Regions from separate parts of the Pseudoalteromonas sp. Cn5-37 genome, predicted to be linked through region 2. Evidence: predicted binding sites of a transcription regulator. Region 2 holds the regulator's gene; each other region holds the start of a gene.
What was found. Region 2 encodes MetJ, which represses methionine synthesis genes. Its sites were predicted from a motif close to TAGACGTCTAGACGTCTA; they were not measured.
Positions count from the first base shown of each region.

Region 1: the regulator MetJ is predicted to act here: its motif matches at 3,839-3,856, upstream of L1266_RS06095 (methylenetetrahydrofolate reductase).
Region 3: the regulator MetJ is predicted to act here: its motif matches at 3,280-3,297, upstream of metK (methionine adenosyltransferase).

Region 1 is NZ_JAKGBA010000002.1:286,724-292,809, forward strand. It holds gene L1266_RS06080 (DUF3581 domain-containing protein) at 1-493, shown strand, start outside; gene L1266_RS06085 (DEAD/DEAH box helicase) at 589-1,830, shown strand; gene L1266_RS06090 (sensor domain-containing diguanylate cyclase) at 1,872-2,840, shown strand; gene L1266_RS06095 (methylenetetrahydrofolate reductase) at 2,837-3,793, opposite strand; gene L1266_RS06100 (M16 family metallopeptidase) at 4,041-6,086, shown strand, end outside.
Region 2 is NZ_JAKGBA010000014.1:46,440-52,525, reverse strand. It holds gene L1266_RS15115 (penicillin-binding protein 1A) at 1-445, shown strand, start outside; gene metL (bifunctional aspartate kinase/homoserine dehydrogenase II) at 525-2,870, opposite strand; gene metB (cystathionine gamma-synthase) at 2,875-4,134, opposite strand; gene metJ (met regulon transcriptional regulator MetJ) at 4,359-4,679, shown strand; gene L1266_RS15095 (malic enzyme-like NAD(P)-binding protein) at 4,779-6,020, opposite strand.
Region 3 is NZ_JAKGBA010000002.1:182,248-188,333, forward strand. It holds gene L1266_RS05615 (CYTH and CHAD domain-containing protein) at 1-1,336, shown strand, start outside; gene L1266_RS05620 (START domain-containing protein) at 1,374-1,985, shown strand; gene metK (methionine adenosyltransferase) at 2,027-3,178, opposite strand; gene tkt (transketolase) at 3,445-5,436, shown strand; gene L1266_RS05635 (hypothetical protein) at 5,701-5,937, shown strand; gene L1266_RS05640 (winged helix-turn-helix domain-containing protein) at 5,891-6,086, shown strand, end outside.

The DNA.
Region 1 (6,086 bases), on a different contig from region 2:
GGTTGATGAAAATTCAAAGCTGACTTTTCCTGAAGGTGCTGATGAGTTTGCTATCACCGATGGCGAAAAAGTGATGCTAAAAGTAAAGCGTGAAGGGGCTGTTAGCCAATGTCCTGAGTTAACAAATAGCTTAATAAAAAACTATGTTGAGTTTTCTGGTACTACCTTCCCACATGTCATCATTCCATTAATGGGCAAGCAAGATGTGATGATCAACCCAGCCCGCCCAATGGTGATTTACGAATCAATGTTGATTAACCTTGACCGCCTTGATATTAGTGCACCTGAATTAGAGTTTGCTGAGCCTGATTTTGAGTTTACTGGCAAACGCGGAAAAATTACGCTTCGCTTCAACCTGTTAGAAAATGGCGAAAAAGTAGGGTCGGGTGAAAAGCACATGCTTGTATCTGGCATTCGTGATTATTGCCAAACAACGGTTGATGACCTAATTAGTTTTTATAATCACCGTAAAGAGTCACTTAAACCGGCGTAATCTTTACAATTACGACAAAGAGCGCTTATTGCGCCTTTTTTGTTGCTGATGTTCCGCGTACAATAGCGTTTTTATAGCTAAATATACTTCAGACTATGTCAGTAGCGACCTTTTCAGAGTTAAATCTTGCACCTGCATTGCTAACAGCCTTGCAAGAAGAGAATTATCACACACCCACAGCAATTCAAGCGCAAACCATCCCACTTATTTTAGCGGGTGCAGATGTAATGGGCAGCGCACAAACTGGTACGGGTAAAACTGCAGCCTTTGTTTTACCACTACTGCACAATTTGTTATCTGCTGAAGTACTCCCTGATGCTGTTAAAGTCCTAATTTTAACGCCAACCCGAGAGCTCGCACAGCAAGTCTTTGCAAGTGTAGAGCGTTATGCTGCGCATACTGAAATAAAAGCGGCACTGGCTTATGGCGGCGCTAGTATTGGACCACAAATTAAAGCCATAAAAGGGGCGCAGGTTGTTGTTGCAACTCCGGGGCGTTTACTTGATCATGTGATCAAAGGCAGTATTAAACTTTCTAGTATTAATGCCTTGGTATTTGATGAAGCTGATCGCATGCTTGATATGGGGTTTATTGACGAGATAAAACGTATCTTGCGTCATGTGCCGAAAGAACGCCAAACCTTACTTTTTTCAGCCACATTTGATGACAGTATCTTTAAGCTTAGTAAGCAGTTACTAGATGATCCTAAACTAGTTGAAGTGAATAAACGCAACTCGGCAGCGGTTGAAGTTGAGCAGCTAGTTTATGCGGTTGATGAAGACCGTAAACGTGAGCTGGTGTCACACATGATTGGCATGAAAAATTGGCAGCAAGTACTGATATTTACCCGAACTAAACAAACTGCTGATGTGCTTGCTAAAGAAATGTCTAAAGATGGCTTAAAAACCGAATCAATTCATGGTGATAAAAGCCAAGGGGCGCGAGATAAAGCATTACAAAACTTTAAATCTGGTGTAACTCGGGTATTAGTCGCGACTGATGTGGCCGCTCGCGGCCTTGATATTGCCTCTTTAAAATATGTCATTAACTATGAGCTACCTTATGTGGCTGAAGATTATGTGCATCGAATAGGTCGTACAGGTCGTGCTGGCGAAAAAGGGTTAGCGTTGTCGCTAGTTAGCATTGATGAACAATGGTTATTAGATGAAATAGACATTTTGCTGGGCACCAGACTTACTCCTCAGTGGTTACCGGGGTATGAGCCAGATTTAACGAAAGAGCCTAAAAATATAAGAAAAAACACTAATAAAGCTCGTCGCTCGCGAGATAAAAAGCGTATTTTGGGTCAAAAAAGTATGAGACACCGTAAAAAGTGACGTATATTTATACTATCCACTGACTAAAATAAGTGTGTAGTATGTTAGAAGTTAATAAATGGTCATTTTGTCAGCCTGACAACCAGTTTTCTTTGCAAAAATGGCAAAAAACAGTCGATTTAATGACCGAGTTATTCTCAGCGCCTGCAGGCTTTATTGTTCATAAGACAGATGAAGCATACCGCATAATTGTTTCTAGCGAACAACGAGAAAACCCTTACCATGCTGGAATCGAGTTAGCCATTGACGACAATATCTTTTGCAAAAAGGTATTAAAAGATATGGCTCCTTTATACATTCCACAAGTTAGTCTAGATAATCAATGGGATGATTGTCCACTTACTGTCGATGGCGTTGAATCCTATTTAGGTGTGCCTATAACTTGGCCGAGCGGGGAACCGTTTGGTACTTTTTGTGTAATGGATTTTAAGAAAACTGATTATCAGCATAGTCTTTTAGAACTCATCGAACAGCTTAGGGATATGGTGGAAGATGATTTAGCTCTACTTGATAATTTCACCCAAATGCGTGAAATTGCGATGCTAGACCCCCTCACAAATATTTATAATCGCCGCGCACTCAATTTACTTTGCCAACATAAATTAAATCTTGCCGCCCGGTTGGGCTTTAATATCTGTTGTTTGTTTATCGATATAGATAACTTTAAACCACTCAATGATAAGCATGGTCACGAAGTAGGAGATAAAGCACTGATATGTCTGGCTGATACATTGAAGCAATATCTACGAGAGGCTGATATTATTGGCCGCTTAGGAGGAGATGAATTTATTGCGGTTCTGCAAGTGAAAAGTAACGACTGTATCGAAGCGATTAGCTACAAACTTAATGAAGCGTTTAAAGAAAACCTTAAACATATGGCAATACCTGAACTTAATTTGAGTATAGGCTCAGGTATTGTAGCTCAACCTAAAGAAACATTTGCTGAGCTATTAAAGCGGGCTGATGAAGATATGTATGAGAAAAAGCAAGCCTCTAAACTTACCCGCTAAGCTATTTGCTTTTCAGCTAGGTTTAATTCCATGGTTGCTTTAAGTAAACGGTAAAGGTTAATTGACGCATCAATTTCTTCTTTACGGTTAGTTAAGCTCTCAATATTTAAACCTAGCGGTACATCTAAATGCGCACAGCTTTGTAAAATTAAATCGAGATTCTCACGGCAAATACGCACTGATTCACTCAATGTATTTGCAGAATCTAACATGCGGTACTTAGTTGCTTCTGGTACTGAAATTCCTAACCACTCCATAAAGTCTAAGGTTTTTTCACCCCCACAAGGGGTAAACGTTAGAATAATGCGTTTTGGTGCTGTGCCTTGTGTTTTACAACTACGGGCGTAGCTAGTGATTAAATCAATCGTCGCTTGCGCATTATAAACCGCTTGCGAGATGAAAAACTTACAACCTTGTGCTGTTTTTTCAACTAAGCGCTCATGTTCATTGCGTTTGCTAGCGTGACGTTCGGCAATGGTAACGCCACCTAAAAACACATCACTGCTTTGCTTTACAAGCGTTTTATATGCATCAGGAAGGCTTAGTTTGATATCGCCATGAGATGATGGACTACCCACTAACACTAAGTTTTTTAATTCGAAGTCGTTACGTGTTTCGTTTAGCCATTCGGTAAACTCAGCTTCACCTCGTTGCGCTACGCTTTTGTATGTGATCACATCTAGTTGTGACAAGCTGCGCAGTAATTGACTGTATTCACGTGGATCCACTGTTTCTTTAAATGGGAAAGGACGAGGCTTTGCAATGCGGCTACTTTCATCTTGAATGTCGTAAATAATCACACCATCGTATTCAATTTCGTGTAAACGACCAAGTAGCTTTTGGGCAATGGTTTCAAGCTGTGCTTTATCAGTCCCTGACTTTGGAGGTGTGGTACCGATCAGGTAGACGCCTTGGTTGGTGTCTTCAATTTTCTCTTGTAATGATAAAGCCATAATCCTCATTCCAGCTCGTGCTAATGTTTATGACAAATAATATAGCAGCCATTTAGACGTCTAGATAGATTTTTTTCATGAAAGTTTTTCAATGACTATGAATTTTACTCAAGTTTAAAGCTGAGCGTTTAGTTAAATTGACACACCTGTTTACATAAATTATTGCGCTGACCCTCATATTTTCTGGCGCTTTGATGCATAATCAAGCAGCAATGATTATGAGAAAAATAACTAACAAGGGAACATTATGAAATTTAGATTATTAGCAACCAGTGTTGCTGTAACACTGGCGCTGAGTGGCTGCGCAAGTAACTCACAGTCAACTATGGTTAAAGAAGTCGAAATTGAGCAGCGAGTCAGCCAAGGTGATAACCGTGTATTTAGCCAAGATTACCTATTAGAAGAGCTTGAAAACGGCCTTCGCGTGATGGTCGTTAAAACGGATTACCCAGATGTTGTGTCACTGCAAATTCCGGTATCGGTTGGTTCACGTAATGAAGTTGAAGCAGGTAAAACCGGTTTTGCCCACTTCTTTGAGCATATGATGTTTAAAGGCTCTGAAAAATTCCCGCAAGATGTGTATTCAGATATTTTAAAGAACTCGGGTGTTGATAATCGCGCGTATACGACCAACGATTACACGAACTATCACTTAAACTTCTCAAAAGAGCACTTAGATAAAGTACTTGAAATCGAAGCTGATATTTTCCAAAATCTGACATACAGCGAAGAGCAGTTCCGCACCGAAGCGCTGACTGTAAAAGGTGAGTATTTAAAGAATAATGCTAGCCCAATTCGTAAGTTACTTTCTGCAGTTCGTAACGAAGCATTCGAAAAGCATACGTATAAGCACACTACAATGGGCTTTTTCGAAGACATTGAAGCAATGCCTGATCAAATGGCGTACGGTAAAGAGTTTTTCGCTAAATTTTATAAACCAGAATATGTATCTTTAGTCATTGTTGGTGATGTTGATCCACAAGAAACCATGGCGATGGTGAAAAAGCATTGGGGTAACTGGAAAAAAGGCGATTACCAAGCAGACATTCCTGTTGAGCCAAAGCAAAAAACAGCAAAATATGTACATGAGAAAAATGATGGTTTACCAGGCCACTGGTTGCTTGTGTCATACAAAGGCACGGCATGGGATCCTACTCAAAAGGACCGTGCCGCTCTTGATTTGATCTCACAGCTGTATTTCTCTAATAATTCGGCACTTTATCAAGAACTTGTTGTTGATAAACAAATTGCCAGCCAAATGTTTACCTATAACCCAGATACTAAAGATCCAGGTTTATTACATGTTTTTGTAAAAGTAGAGAACGAAGCGGACCTTGCTAAAGCCCGTGATGCGATTAACCGTACCTATGCACAAGCGCGTACTGAGCTTGTTGATGCACAAAAGTTAGCTGATTTAAAATCAAACCTAAAATATAGCTTTATTAATGGTCTTGATTCATCGCAGTCAATTGCGTCAACGCTTGCAAGCTACATGCATTTTGAACGCGACCCTGAGGTTATTAACCAACTGTACGCAACTGCTGATAGCATCACGCCTGAGGATATCAAAACGGTAGCAAACAAGTACTTTGTTGATTCAAGCCGTACCACGGTGACAATGTCGGCGCTTGATAAAGTGGCTGGTTTTGAGCAAGAAGTTGATTTAAATGCGGCAGTTGCCAGTATTGAGCAAGCCCCAACAGAGCGTCACTTTAAAGTACTTGATAAAACAAATAGCTCACCATTGGTTGATGTGAACTGGTTATTCAATACCGGTGCAGCGGCTGATCCCCAAGGCAAAAAAGGCTTAGCGGCATTAACAGCTGCAATGCTAGCGCAAGGTGGCTCAGAAACGATGAGCTACAAAGATATTCAAAAAGCGCTATATCCACTAGCGGGAAGCTTTGGCTATCAAATCGATAAAGAGATGATTTCTTTACGTGGTCGTGTACACAAAGACAATGCAGCTAAGTGGTATGCACTTGTTAGCGACCAGATGTTAAACCCAGGCTTTAGAGAAGATGACTTCAAGCGCTTGAAAAAAGAGCTTATTGATAGCATTAAAGCAGGCCTTAAAGCATCTAATGACGAAGAGCTAGGCAAAGAGGTGCTATATCATCAGCTTTATAAAGGCCATCCGTATGAAAGCTATAACTATGGTGATTTATCAGACCTTGAAGCACTGACACTTGACGATGTAAAAGCGTTTTATGCTAACCAGTTTACTCAATCTAAATTAACAGTGGGTCTAATTGGTGCGATTCCGAGTGATGTTAAATCGACTATGCTGAAA
Region 2 (6,086 bases):
GCTTGACCGTCGTGATTTAGCTGGTAAAACAGGTACCACTAATGATTCGGTAGATACTTGGTTTAGCGGCTTTAATCGCAATGTAATGACTTCGGTCTGGGTTGGTTTTGATAACCCTGGAAAAGCGCTAGGCCGCTCGACTTACAATAGTAACCTCGATAAATCGCAAATATCAGGTGCAGAATCCGGCGCTAAAACCGCGCAACCTGCATGGGTCGACTTTATGCGTGCAGCCCTTGATGGAATGCCAGAAGCACCTATTGAGCTTCCTGAAGGTTTAGTATCGGTTCGAATCGACTTAGCAACAGGTCTATTGAGTCACAAAAATGATTACACCAGTCGTTTTGAATACTTCATTAAAGGCACTGCACCAACTAAGTACGTACTCGATCAACCAACAGACGTATTTGAAGAAAAGCTCAGCACAGAGGAAGAGTTGTTCTAAATAACTAAGTTGCTATAAGACATAAAAAAGCGCCCTTGGGGCGCTTTTTGCTTAGCTATTTAAACTAAGATCAGCAAAATTACTTTAGGTTATTTACCAGCCAATATAGGTCTGAGTGCACCCCAGCGGCAGTGACTTCTTTACCCGCTCCTGGACCCTGGATCACCAATGCATTATCTGTATACCACTGTGAATTGATCACAAAGATGTTATCGCCCGGTTTAAGGCTTGCTAGTACATCATCTTTGCCAACATTGACTAAACCAACTTGAGCCTGAACCTTACCATCTACGAGTGTTATAGCACCGGTGTAGCGCACCACTTTATCTTCCGCCGCAGCTTGGGCTGCTTTTTCTGTCATGAATTCATCAAGTAGCTGTTTGTTTGCAAGGAAATCTTGCCAGCTTCCTGATGCAAGCTGTTCAGGCATCAGAGGTGTTAAAGCAATATCATCAAGCTCTAAATCAAGGCCTAAGTCACGCGCTAAAATTAGCAGTTTGCGCTGCATATCACGGCCAGATAAATCTTCACGAGGATCTGGCTCTGTATAGCCCATTTGCTGAGCTTGAAGCACTAAATCTGAAAACGGCACACTGCCATCATAACTGCTACATAACCAAGATAAAGTACCCGAGAATACCCCTTCAATGCGGTTAATGCTGTCTCCGCTATTTTGCAAATCAGCTAAAGCAAAGTTAATCGGTAAACCTGCACCCACACTGGTGTTATAACGCCACAGCAAGCTTCGCTCAGCCAAATTAGTGCGTAGGTTTTGATACCAACCATTCGCAGCAGTACCCGCATATTTGTTTGCACTGATCAAATGACAGTTAAGTTCAACAAAATCAGGATACAACTGGCTAAATGCCTCACTGGCAGTGATATCAATCACCACTTTGTGCTCATAATCTAGTTCATTGATACGTGCTAATAACTCAGCTTTGTCGTAGCTTTGCGCTTCGTTATGCCACTGCTCTTGCCATGTTTCAGTATTTAAACCACTGGCACTAAAAAGCATTTGTTTAGAGCGTAAAAGAGCAACTACTTTTACTTTGTACTGAGCAGATAAACGCGCAAACTGAGCTTGTAGTTGCGATAAGAACACTTCGCCCACATTACCAAGGCCAGCAACGATAATGGCCAACTCTTGACCTTTGTTTACCAGCTTGTCATGTAGAAGAGTTAAAACATCACTATCAATTGCCTGATCGTTTAAGATCAACACATAGTTATCGTCTTGTTGTACAAAACGAGGATGAATACTTTGCTCTTTTAAAAGCGCTGTGGCTTGCTCTGTTAGCGCAGATACATCAGCGGTTGGGGCAACCACTGCACAACCACTTAAATTAGACTCGACAATATTAGCACGGCCCGCTAAGTGGCTGACAACTTGGTGAGTGCTTTGACCTGGCACTAACAAGTAAGTATCGCCCTCTTTAGTAAAGTGGTGCAGGCTGTGTTGAATTAACTGACTAAGCTCACCGACTTCACCACTGCTTAGTTTATCAACCCGTAATAAATCGATGTTATCTAAGGTCGTAATAAAACGTTTTGCTTTACTATAACCTTCTTTTACTACCTCGGTTGGCGTTGCATCACAATCAAAGCTACTTCTTACCACTAATTTAATTTCTGAGTCTTTTAACGGCGACAAAGTTTTTGCATGCAATACTGGGTTACCTAAACGCGCTAATAAGTTAGCTTGTTCGCGGCATACCTTGGCGTACTTAACCGCATTTTTAACTTTACGAGGGTCAGTACTAAATACCCCTTGTGTATCTGTCCAGATAGACACTTGCTTGGCAAAAGTATAACTCGCTAACAAAGTGGCGCTGTAATCACTGCCATTACGGCCTAATGTCACCGTATTACCTTGGCAATCTGCAGCTATAAAACCCGTTACTACGTTGATATGTGTTCTGCTAATCACATCACTGCATTGCTGTTGGTTTTTTTGATGTAAAAGCTGACCATCATTTAGAGTAAATAACTGCCTTGCATCAACATCTTGCGAATCGACACCTAACTGATTTAGATAAGCGGCCAATAACCGCGCCGACCACACTTCACCATGAGCAAGTAAAGGGGCTTCAAGTAACTGCTGCTGACTAATTAATTCATTTAATACAGCAAGTTCATCTTTTAACTGTGCCAACGCCTGTTGTTTATTCTGCCCTATAAGTAGCTGCTCAATAAGCGCACGTTGATTGTTATCAATAAGCAATAGAATATCGCTAACAGCTTGGCTATCTTGCTGCTGGTAACTTTGCCAAAGCTTTACCAGGGTATCGGTTGTTTTACCCGATGCCGACACAACGACGCAATCGCCCTGCTCAGTATTAGCAAGAACGATGTTCGCTACCGCATGATAACGATCTGCCGAGCTTAAGCTTGAGCCACCAAATTTATGAACAATATTTACCATTTTTCTACCACAATGCCGTATGTGCTGGCGTTAACTTAAATGACGCGTTTTGTTGTGTATCTTGCTGTGCTTGCTTAGCTTCAGCTTTTGTAACTTGCACTCCTTGACCTGGCTTAACTAAATTGAAAACACGGTCTAAATCAGCAATGAGATCTTTTACGTCTTCAATGCCTACAGAAATACGGATCAAGGTATCGCCCACACCAGCTTCAAGACGCGCTTTAGGCTCCATGCCTGCGTGGGTCATTGTTGCAGGGTGACAAATCAAACTTTCTACCCCACCTAACGACTCAGCAAGGCTAAAGTCTTTAAGGCTTGTTAAAAACGCAGCAGCATCGTTGATGTCGCCTTTAATATCAAAGCTCACCATGCCACCAAAACCGCGTTGCTGTGCTTTAGCAAGCTCATGTTGTGGGTGAGAAGCAAGGCCAGGGTAATAAACTTGGCTCACATAAGGAGAGCTTTCTAAATACTCAGCAATGGCAAAGGCATTTTCTTGGTGCTGCTTTAGGCGTACATTTAAAGTACGTAAACCACGAAGCGTTAAGTAGCTGTCAAATGGTGCACCAGTAATACCGATATTATTCGCCCACCAAGCAAGCTCGTCGCCTAGCTCTTGCGTTGCAGCAATCACTGCACCGCCCACTACATCAGAGTGACCATTGATGTATTTAGTGGTTGAGTGCACAACAATATCAACACCAAACTCAATTGGGTTTTGTAATGCAGGTGATAAGAAGGTGTTATCAGCCGCAACCAAAGCACCACACTGCTTAGCAATACTAGTGATTGCTTTAATATCTGTTAAACGCAAGATTGGGTTACTTGGCGTTTCAATCCAAATCAACTTAGGTTTAATCGCTAAAATTTCTTGGAGATTTTCAGATTTAGTTAAATCCAAAACTTTTAGTTTTAACAGGCCACGCTTTTCAAGCGAGGTGAATAAACGATAACTACCGCCATAACAGTCATGTGGGATCACTAACGTGTCGTCACTGTTTAATAGCTGAGTGGCTAAATGCACAGCAGACATACCTGTTGCAGTGATAATACCTTTAGCACCACCTTCAAGTTCAGCTAAGGTTTCAGCTAAGATATCGCGATTTGGATTACCGCTGCGACCATAGTCATACTGGCGCTTAGTATCAAAATCAGCAAACGAATAGGTGGTTGATAAGTATAAAGGAGGCACAACCGCACCATGATGTTTATCGGCTTCAATGCCGTGACGAACAGCAATCGTCGCTTTATTTTTTTCGCTCATTTCATCACCTATTCTTTAATTGGATGTTTAGACGTCTAAAAGGTTAGATGATCAAATATGAGAAGTCAAAGCATTTATCGCTTACACATAGAAGTTTATACATTTACACCACTAGATGGCCAAATAACTAGTATTTGACTATCTTTTTTAAAGAGATAGAATTTCCGCATCTTGCGCTGTGAATAAGGCGTAAATCACTGACAACCGAGGCAACGAAACAACTTATGGCTAAATGGAACGGTGAATACATTCACCCATATGCAGAACACGGTAAAAAATCAGAACAAGTAAAAAAGATTACCGTATCAATCCCACTTAACGTATTAAAAGTATTAACTGACGAGCGTACACGCCGCCAGATCAATAACCTGCGTCATGCGACGAACAGTGAGTTATTGTGTGAAGCTTTCTTACATGCTTTTACAGGTCAACCATTACCAAATGATGACGACCTACGTAAAGACAACCCTGAAAAGGTACCTGAAGAAGTTAAAAGAATTATGCAAGAAATGGGATTAGATATCCCAGTGCTTGATTCAGAATAAGTATTTCGGCCATCGGATCACCGCCGATAATCGCAGATATAAAAAAACTCAGCCTAGGCTGAGTTTTTTATTGAGCGTTATACCTAAGGCTAATTAAGTTTAACGCATGTAATCTTCTGGCATATCGATTTGCGCCACACCCGACTCTACTGCCGCTTCAGCAACAGCACGTGCAATACGTGGTAATAAACGCGGATCCATAGGCTTAGGAATGATGTACTCGGCACCAAACTCAAGTGACTCAACGCCAGCCGCTTTTAATACTTCACTTGGTACAGGCTCTTTCGCGATGCCACGAATAGCATGAACTGCAGCAATTTTCATTTCATCATTAATTGCCGTTGCACGAACATCTAACGCGCCACGGAAAATGAATGGGAAACAAAGCACGTTATTTACTTGGTTAGGGAAATCTGAACGACCCGTTGCCATAATTAAATCGTTACGCGCGCTGTGTGCAACTTCTGGAGCAATCTCAGGATCTGGGTTTGAACATGCAAACACAACTGGCTTGTCTGCCATCAGTTTAAGATCGTCTGCATTTAACAGGTTAGGACCTGATACACCAACGAATACATCAGCATCAGCAATAACATCTTGTAATGTACGCTTATCGGTATTGTTAGCAAATAATTGCTTATACTCGTTTAAGTCATCACGACGTGTATGGATCACACCTTTACGGTCAAGCATATAAATGTGTTCACGCAGTGCGCCACACTTAATTAAAAGCTCCATACAAGCAACAGCAGCAGCACCAGCACCTAAACATACGATGATAGCATCTTCGATATCTTTGCCTTGCACTTCAAGGGCGTTAAGCATACCAGCAGCTGTAACAATAGCGGTACCATGTTGGTCATCGTGGAAAACGGGAATATCACAGCGCTCGATAAGCGCTTTTTCGATTTCAAAACATTCTGGTGCTTTAATATCTTCTAGGTTGATACCACCAAACGTATCAGCGATGTTAGCAACCGTATTAATGAAATCTTCTGTTGTGCGGTGTTTAACTTCAATATCAATTGAGTCAAGGCCAGCAAAACGTTTGAATAGTAAGGCTTTACCTTCCATTACAGGTTTTGATGCAAGCGGACCTAAGTTACCTAAACCTAAAATTGCGGTACCGTTTGAAATAACTGCAACCATGTTGCCTTTGCCTGTGTATTTATAGGCGTTTGCTGGATCAGCAGCAATTTCACGGACTGGTTCAGCCACACCTGGGCTATAAGCTAAAGCGAGATCGTTAACCGTTTCGGCTGGCTTGGTTAGTTCAACACTAATTTTACCTGGAACGGGGTGAGCGTGGTAATGTAATGCTTGTTCACGAAAATCTGACATAACGCGATAGTATCCTGCAAAAAGTTAAAAAGTGAGAGAGCTTGCATCAATACGATACCTGTAATG
Region 3 (6,086 bases), on a different contig from region 2:
TGATGGTGAGTGTGAGCAAACCATCAAGCTTGCTGGCGAAGTGGTTGGTGGCTTACATCAGCGCCCTGAATACAATTTGCCACTGTCAGGTAATCGCCCTGATTTACTTGCATTTGATGCTGCTATTTGGCCGCATGGTATGCAAGTGCCTGCCATCGCAGAAAACCTATACCCAATTTTTAGCACTAACTTTATACGCCGTACTTGGTTACTCGAAACCGAAAATGGCGCAAAAATTGAAGTGGTATTAGATAAAGGTGAAGTGGCGGCATCGGGCCAAGTTGAGCCAATCTCTGAACTTGAAATCGAACTGATTGAAGGTAGTCGCAATGAGTTGTTTGCTTTGGCAGATAAACTGGTAAGTGAAAGCCATGTTCGCTTAGGGCTTTATTCTAAAGCTGCTCGAGGTTATCGTCTTGCAGATGACAAACCATTAAAAGCAAGCAAATCAATTGGCTTTGTGCCACTAAAACGTGGTGCAACCCAAGAACAAGCCTTAGTAGAAAGCATTAACTACGCGATTCGCTTTGTACAAAAACATGAAGCCTGCTACTTCATAAAACCAAGCTTAAAAACCCTTAAGCGTGTCACCGACGGTATTCGTTTAATTCGCCATACATTTTGGCTGTTTGACGATATTGTTAGTAAAGACGATACCGACTCATTACGTACAGAATTAAAGTGGTTATTAAGCGAATTAGCATGGGTTGAAAATGCTATTCAGCTAAAAACCTACACATCTAAGCGCCACGCGTACTACAAAAAAATCAACAGTGCGCCTGAGCTCACTCAAGTTATTAATGACTTAAAAGAGTTGCAGCCAAGCATTGAAGATATCGAAAAACTTTTCCATAGCACCCGATACAATCGCTTATTATTACAGTTAACAACCTGGTTGATTGAAAAACAATGGCGTAAGTCATGGGGGCAAACTGAGTTTCAAGCTGCTGAAAAACCTGTTGCCGATATTGCTAAGCGTTTATTTGCTAAAGATTGGCACGATATGCACGAACTTATTCCTGAGCAGCAAGTGTTTACAGATAAAGACTATTTGGCACTGCGCACCCGCCTTGAAAACTCATTACTCAGCGGCAACTGCTTAGGCGCTTTGTTCGATAAAGAAGATCGAAACGAGTTTCGTATGCCGTGGGTTGATATCTCTCATGGTATTTATGAGTTAAGCACCCTTGAGTACTTAAAGCAGTTATGTGCAGGGCAAGACGACTTAGAGCTAACAAAAATTCAATCATGGCTTGATCAAAAGTCAGAGTTTTTGGTCAGTGCAATGGAGCAAAGTCGCCACGCGTCATTTAATACAGACCCTTATTGGTTTTAAATAAATGCGCTTGTGCCTATGGGTAGGGTTAGCATGTTTGAGTCTCTCGGCAGTGGCTAACCCTATTGAATGGCAAACCTACAAACAGCAAGACGATATAAAGGTTAGCTATAAAAAGCACGAAACTGGCATTATAGAAATTAATGCTTCTGTGCTGGTAAAAAATGCTAAGGCCAGTGACTTTATGGCGCTGTTAAGTGATACCGACAACGCGCCCAATTGGCTCGAAAATGTTAAAAGCGTGACTTTAATGGAGCGCTTAAGCCCCTCAGAAACCCTTGTTTACACTCACTTTAACTCGCCTTGGCCGGTGTTAGATCGCGATTTGGTGAGTTACTCTTGTTATCATGCCTTAGGTGAACATAAAACAGAGCTAAAAATTATCAGTCAGCCATACGCTAAAGCAGAAGTCTCTGGGGTTGTGCGTATTAAAGAGCTCAGGGCTTATTGGCGTTTAGAAGAGCAGCAAAGTAATTTATTGGTAAGCCATCAGGCCTATGCTGATCCGGGTGGCTCAATCCCGCATTGGTTGAGCAATAAGGTATCGCTAAAGAGCGTTTATAAAACGCTACAAGCACTGACAGAGCAATTAACCAATAATCAGTTCTCGCGAGATAACTTAATAAGTCAGTTAGGTTCGTGTTCATAAAAAAAGCGCCAAAAGGCGCTTTTTTCATTTTATCTAACCTATTACAGGCCAGCAGCTGCGCGAAGTGCGTCTGCTTTGTCTGTACGCTCCCAAGGGAACTCATCACGACCGAAGTGACCATAAGCCGCAGTCGGTTGATAGATAGGACGCTCAAGATCAAGCATTTGGATTAAGCCGTAAGGACGTAGGTCGAAGTGCTCACGTACTAATTCGATTAGACGCGCTTCTTCTAATTTACCTGTACCAAATGTCTCGATGCTGATAGATGTTGGCTCTGCAACACCGATAGCGTAAGAAACTTGTAGCTCACATTTGTCAGCAAGGCCTGCAGCAACCACGTTTTTAGCAACGTAACGAGCAGCATATGCCGCTGAACGGTCAACTTTTGATGGATCTTTACCTGAGAAAGCACCACCACCGTGACGAGCCATACCACCGTATGTATCAACGATGATTTTACGACCTGTAAGACCACAGTCACCCATTGGGCCACCGATTACGAAACGGCCAGTTGGGTTGATGAAGAACTTAGTTGCGCTAGAGATAAGCTCAGCTGGAAGAACTGGCTTAATGATCGTTTCCATTACCGCTTCAACTAAGTCGTTTTGTGAGATTGAATCACAGTGTTGAGTTGAAAGAACAACTGCATCAATACCAACAGGCTTACCATTTTCGTATGCAAACGTTACTTGAGATTTTGCATCTGGGCGTAACCAGTTAAGCTCACCGCTTTTGCGAACTTCAGCTTGGCGCTGAACTAGACGGTGTGAGTAAGTGATTGGTGCAGGCATTAAAACGTCAGTTTCATTACATGCGTAACCGAACATTAGACCTTGGTCACCAGCGCCTTGCTCTTCAGGGCGAGCACGGTCAACACCTTGGTTGATGTCTGGAGATTGTTTACCGATAGTGTTTAGGATTGCACAAGAGTCAGCATCGAAACCCATGTCTGAGTGTGTGTAACCGATTTCACGTACTGTTTTACGTGTGATTTCTTCGATATCAACCCAAGCGCTAGTTGTGATTTCACCACCAACCATCACCATGCCAGTTTTAACGTAAGTCTCACATGCAACACGGGCATGAGAATCTTGCTCTAAGATAGCATCTAGAACCGCGTCAGAGATTTGGTCCGCGATTTTATCCGGATGACCTTCAGAAACAGATTCAGAAGTAAATAAATGTTTTGCCATTGTATTTCTGCTCACAAATATTGCGCTTCACAAACGTCGGTAATAGCGCTAAAAAATTAAGGGGCGTATTTTATCTAAAACAAATATGTTTGCATAGTAATTTTACGCCTAGACGTCCATTTAAAATTAGTAATAACGTATTGTTCTTAACAAACGCCCATAAATGGTGCATTTAATGCGGATTTTTAATTGCACTGTACCCTTACAATAAGTAAGAATGGGGCTTCATAAACAACCAGCGCAAATACATAAAGGTAGGAGAATTCATGCCATCACGCAAAGAACTTGCAAATGCTATTCGCGTCTTATCAATGGACGCAGTACAACAGGCCAAATCTGGTCACCCTGGCGCCCCTATGGGCATGGCAGATATCGCAGAAGTACTATGGCGCGATTATCTAAAGCACAATCCAACGAATCCAGAGTGGGCAGACCGAGATCGATTTATTCTTTCGAATGGCCACGGTTCAATGCTGATCTATTCTCTACTGCACTTAAGTGGCTATGACTTACCACTAGAGGAAATTAAAAACTTCCGTCAAATGCACTCAAAAACACCGGGTCACCCAGAGTATGGATATGCACCAGGTATTGAGACTACTACGGGTCCATTAGGTCAAGGGATCACAAATGCAGTGGGCATGGCAATTGCCGAAAAAGCGCTAGCTGCACAGTTTAACCGTGAAGGCCACGATATTGTTGATCACTTCACGTATGCATTCATGGGTGATGGCTGCTTAATGGAAGGTATTTCACACGAAGCCTGTTCATTAGCCGGTACATTAGGCCTAGGTAAACTAGTTGCGTTTTGGGATGACAACGGCATCTCAATTGATGGTGAAGTAGAAGGTTGGTTCAGCGATGACACACCAGCGCGCTTCAAAGCATACGGCTGGCACGTAGTTAGCGATGTTGATGGTCATAACCCTGATGCAATTCGCGCCGCTATCGAAGAAGCGCGTAGCATTACTGATAAGCCATCATTAATCTGTTGTAAAACAGTGATTGGTTATGGTTCACCTAATAAATCAGGTAGCCATGATTGTCACGGTGCACCACTAGGTGAAGACGAAATTAAAGCATCTCGTGAATTCCTTGGTTGGACTGGCGATGCATTCGAAATCCCTGCTGATATCTATAGCGAGTGGGATGGTAAAGAAAAAGGTAAGCAACTAGAAGCAAGCTGGGACGAAAAATTTGCAGCTTATGAAAGTGCATACCCTGAACTTGCTGCTGAGTTTAAGCGCCGTACAAACGGTGAGCTACCGGCAGATTGGGCTGAAAAGTCACAAGCTTACATCGAAGAGCTACAAGCAAACCCTGCAAACCCTGCAACACGTAAAGCATCACAAAATGCATTAAACGCGTTTGGTCCGTTACTACCAGAATTCATGGGTGGCTCTGCTGACCTTGCTGGTTCTAACTTAACACTTTGGGATGGCTCAAAAGGCCTAGAAGCAAACGATGCAAGCGGTAACTACATTTTCTACGGCGTACGTGAATTTGGTATGTCAGCGATTATGAATGGTATTGCACTGCATAAAGGCTTTATTCCTTACGGTGCTACATTCTTAATGTTCATGGAATACGCACGTAACGCAGTACGTATGGCGGCACTAATGAAACAACCAAGTATCTTCGTATACACGCACGATTCAATTGGTTTAGGTGAAGATGGTCCAACGCACCAACCGGTAGAGCAGATCGCAAGCATGCGTTTAACGCCTAACCTAGTGAACTGGCGTCCATGTGACCAAGTTGAGTCAGCGATTGCATGGCAACAAGCTATTGAGCGTAAAGATGGCCCAACGTCACTCATTTTCACTCGTCAAGGCCTTGAGCAACAAACGCGTACTGCACAACAGTTAGCCGATGTGAAAAAAGGTGGTTACGTACTTAGCTGTGACGGTGAGCCAGAGCTTATCCTTATTGCAACAGGTTCTGAAGTACAGCTTGCACAAGATGCCGCTGCAGAACTTCGTTCACAAGGTAAAAAAGTACGCGTGGTATCTATGCCTTCAACTGATTTATTTGATGAGCAAGACGCCGCGTATAAAGAAAGCGTACTACCAGCAAGCGTTACACGCCGCGTAGCAATCGAAGCGGGCATCGCAGACTACTGGTACAAATACGTAAGTCTAAATGGTGCAGTAGTTGGTATGACGACATTCGGTGAGTCAGCACCTGCAGGCGAGCTATTCAAGCACTTTGGTTTCACTGTTGAAAACATCGTAAACAAAGCAAACGCTTTGTTCTAAGCTTAAGCCGCTAAAATTTAAAAGCCCGCCCTGTATAGCACAGCGCGGGCTTTTTTGTGTTTGACTGGTAGGTTGGGTAGAACGGAGTGAAACCCAACACATTTGCTAGCACATAAACCTTACTCCTCGTGGCGTGCTCAAGTACGATCTTCAATTATCACATCATGCAAATTGTTAAGCTTTCCCTATGTATTATAAGGGATTGGTTAATAGTGGCTTTCTGCTATATTATCGTCCAGTCAAAGTAATATTTAAGGAATGAAAATGAAATGGTTGTATATGCTGGCTTTACTGTTAGCTAGTTTTAATAGCTTTGCTTTATGTTTTGATATGTCGTTTTTTCGAGTGGGTGTTTGTGGAGACGATCTTGAAAGTATTAGTATCGATTTACCATTTATTTTATGGGTGCTTGCGGTTGTTTTATTTGGGCAGTTATTAGTAAAAAGCAAGGTTAATGCTTACTTACTATCTTTACTTTTTTATTCTCTCTCTACCACTTAGCCCAATTGTTCTTTTAGTGACTCACAGCTTTAAGTTAATTAGTAGAAATTATAAAAAAGTATTGAGAAAAAGTGAGCAAGAAGATACTCAAGAAGTAGAGGAAAAAAGCTTTTCTCTTTCAGACCAAAGCACTTTGATGATCGGTGAAT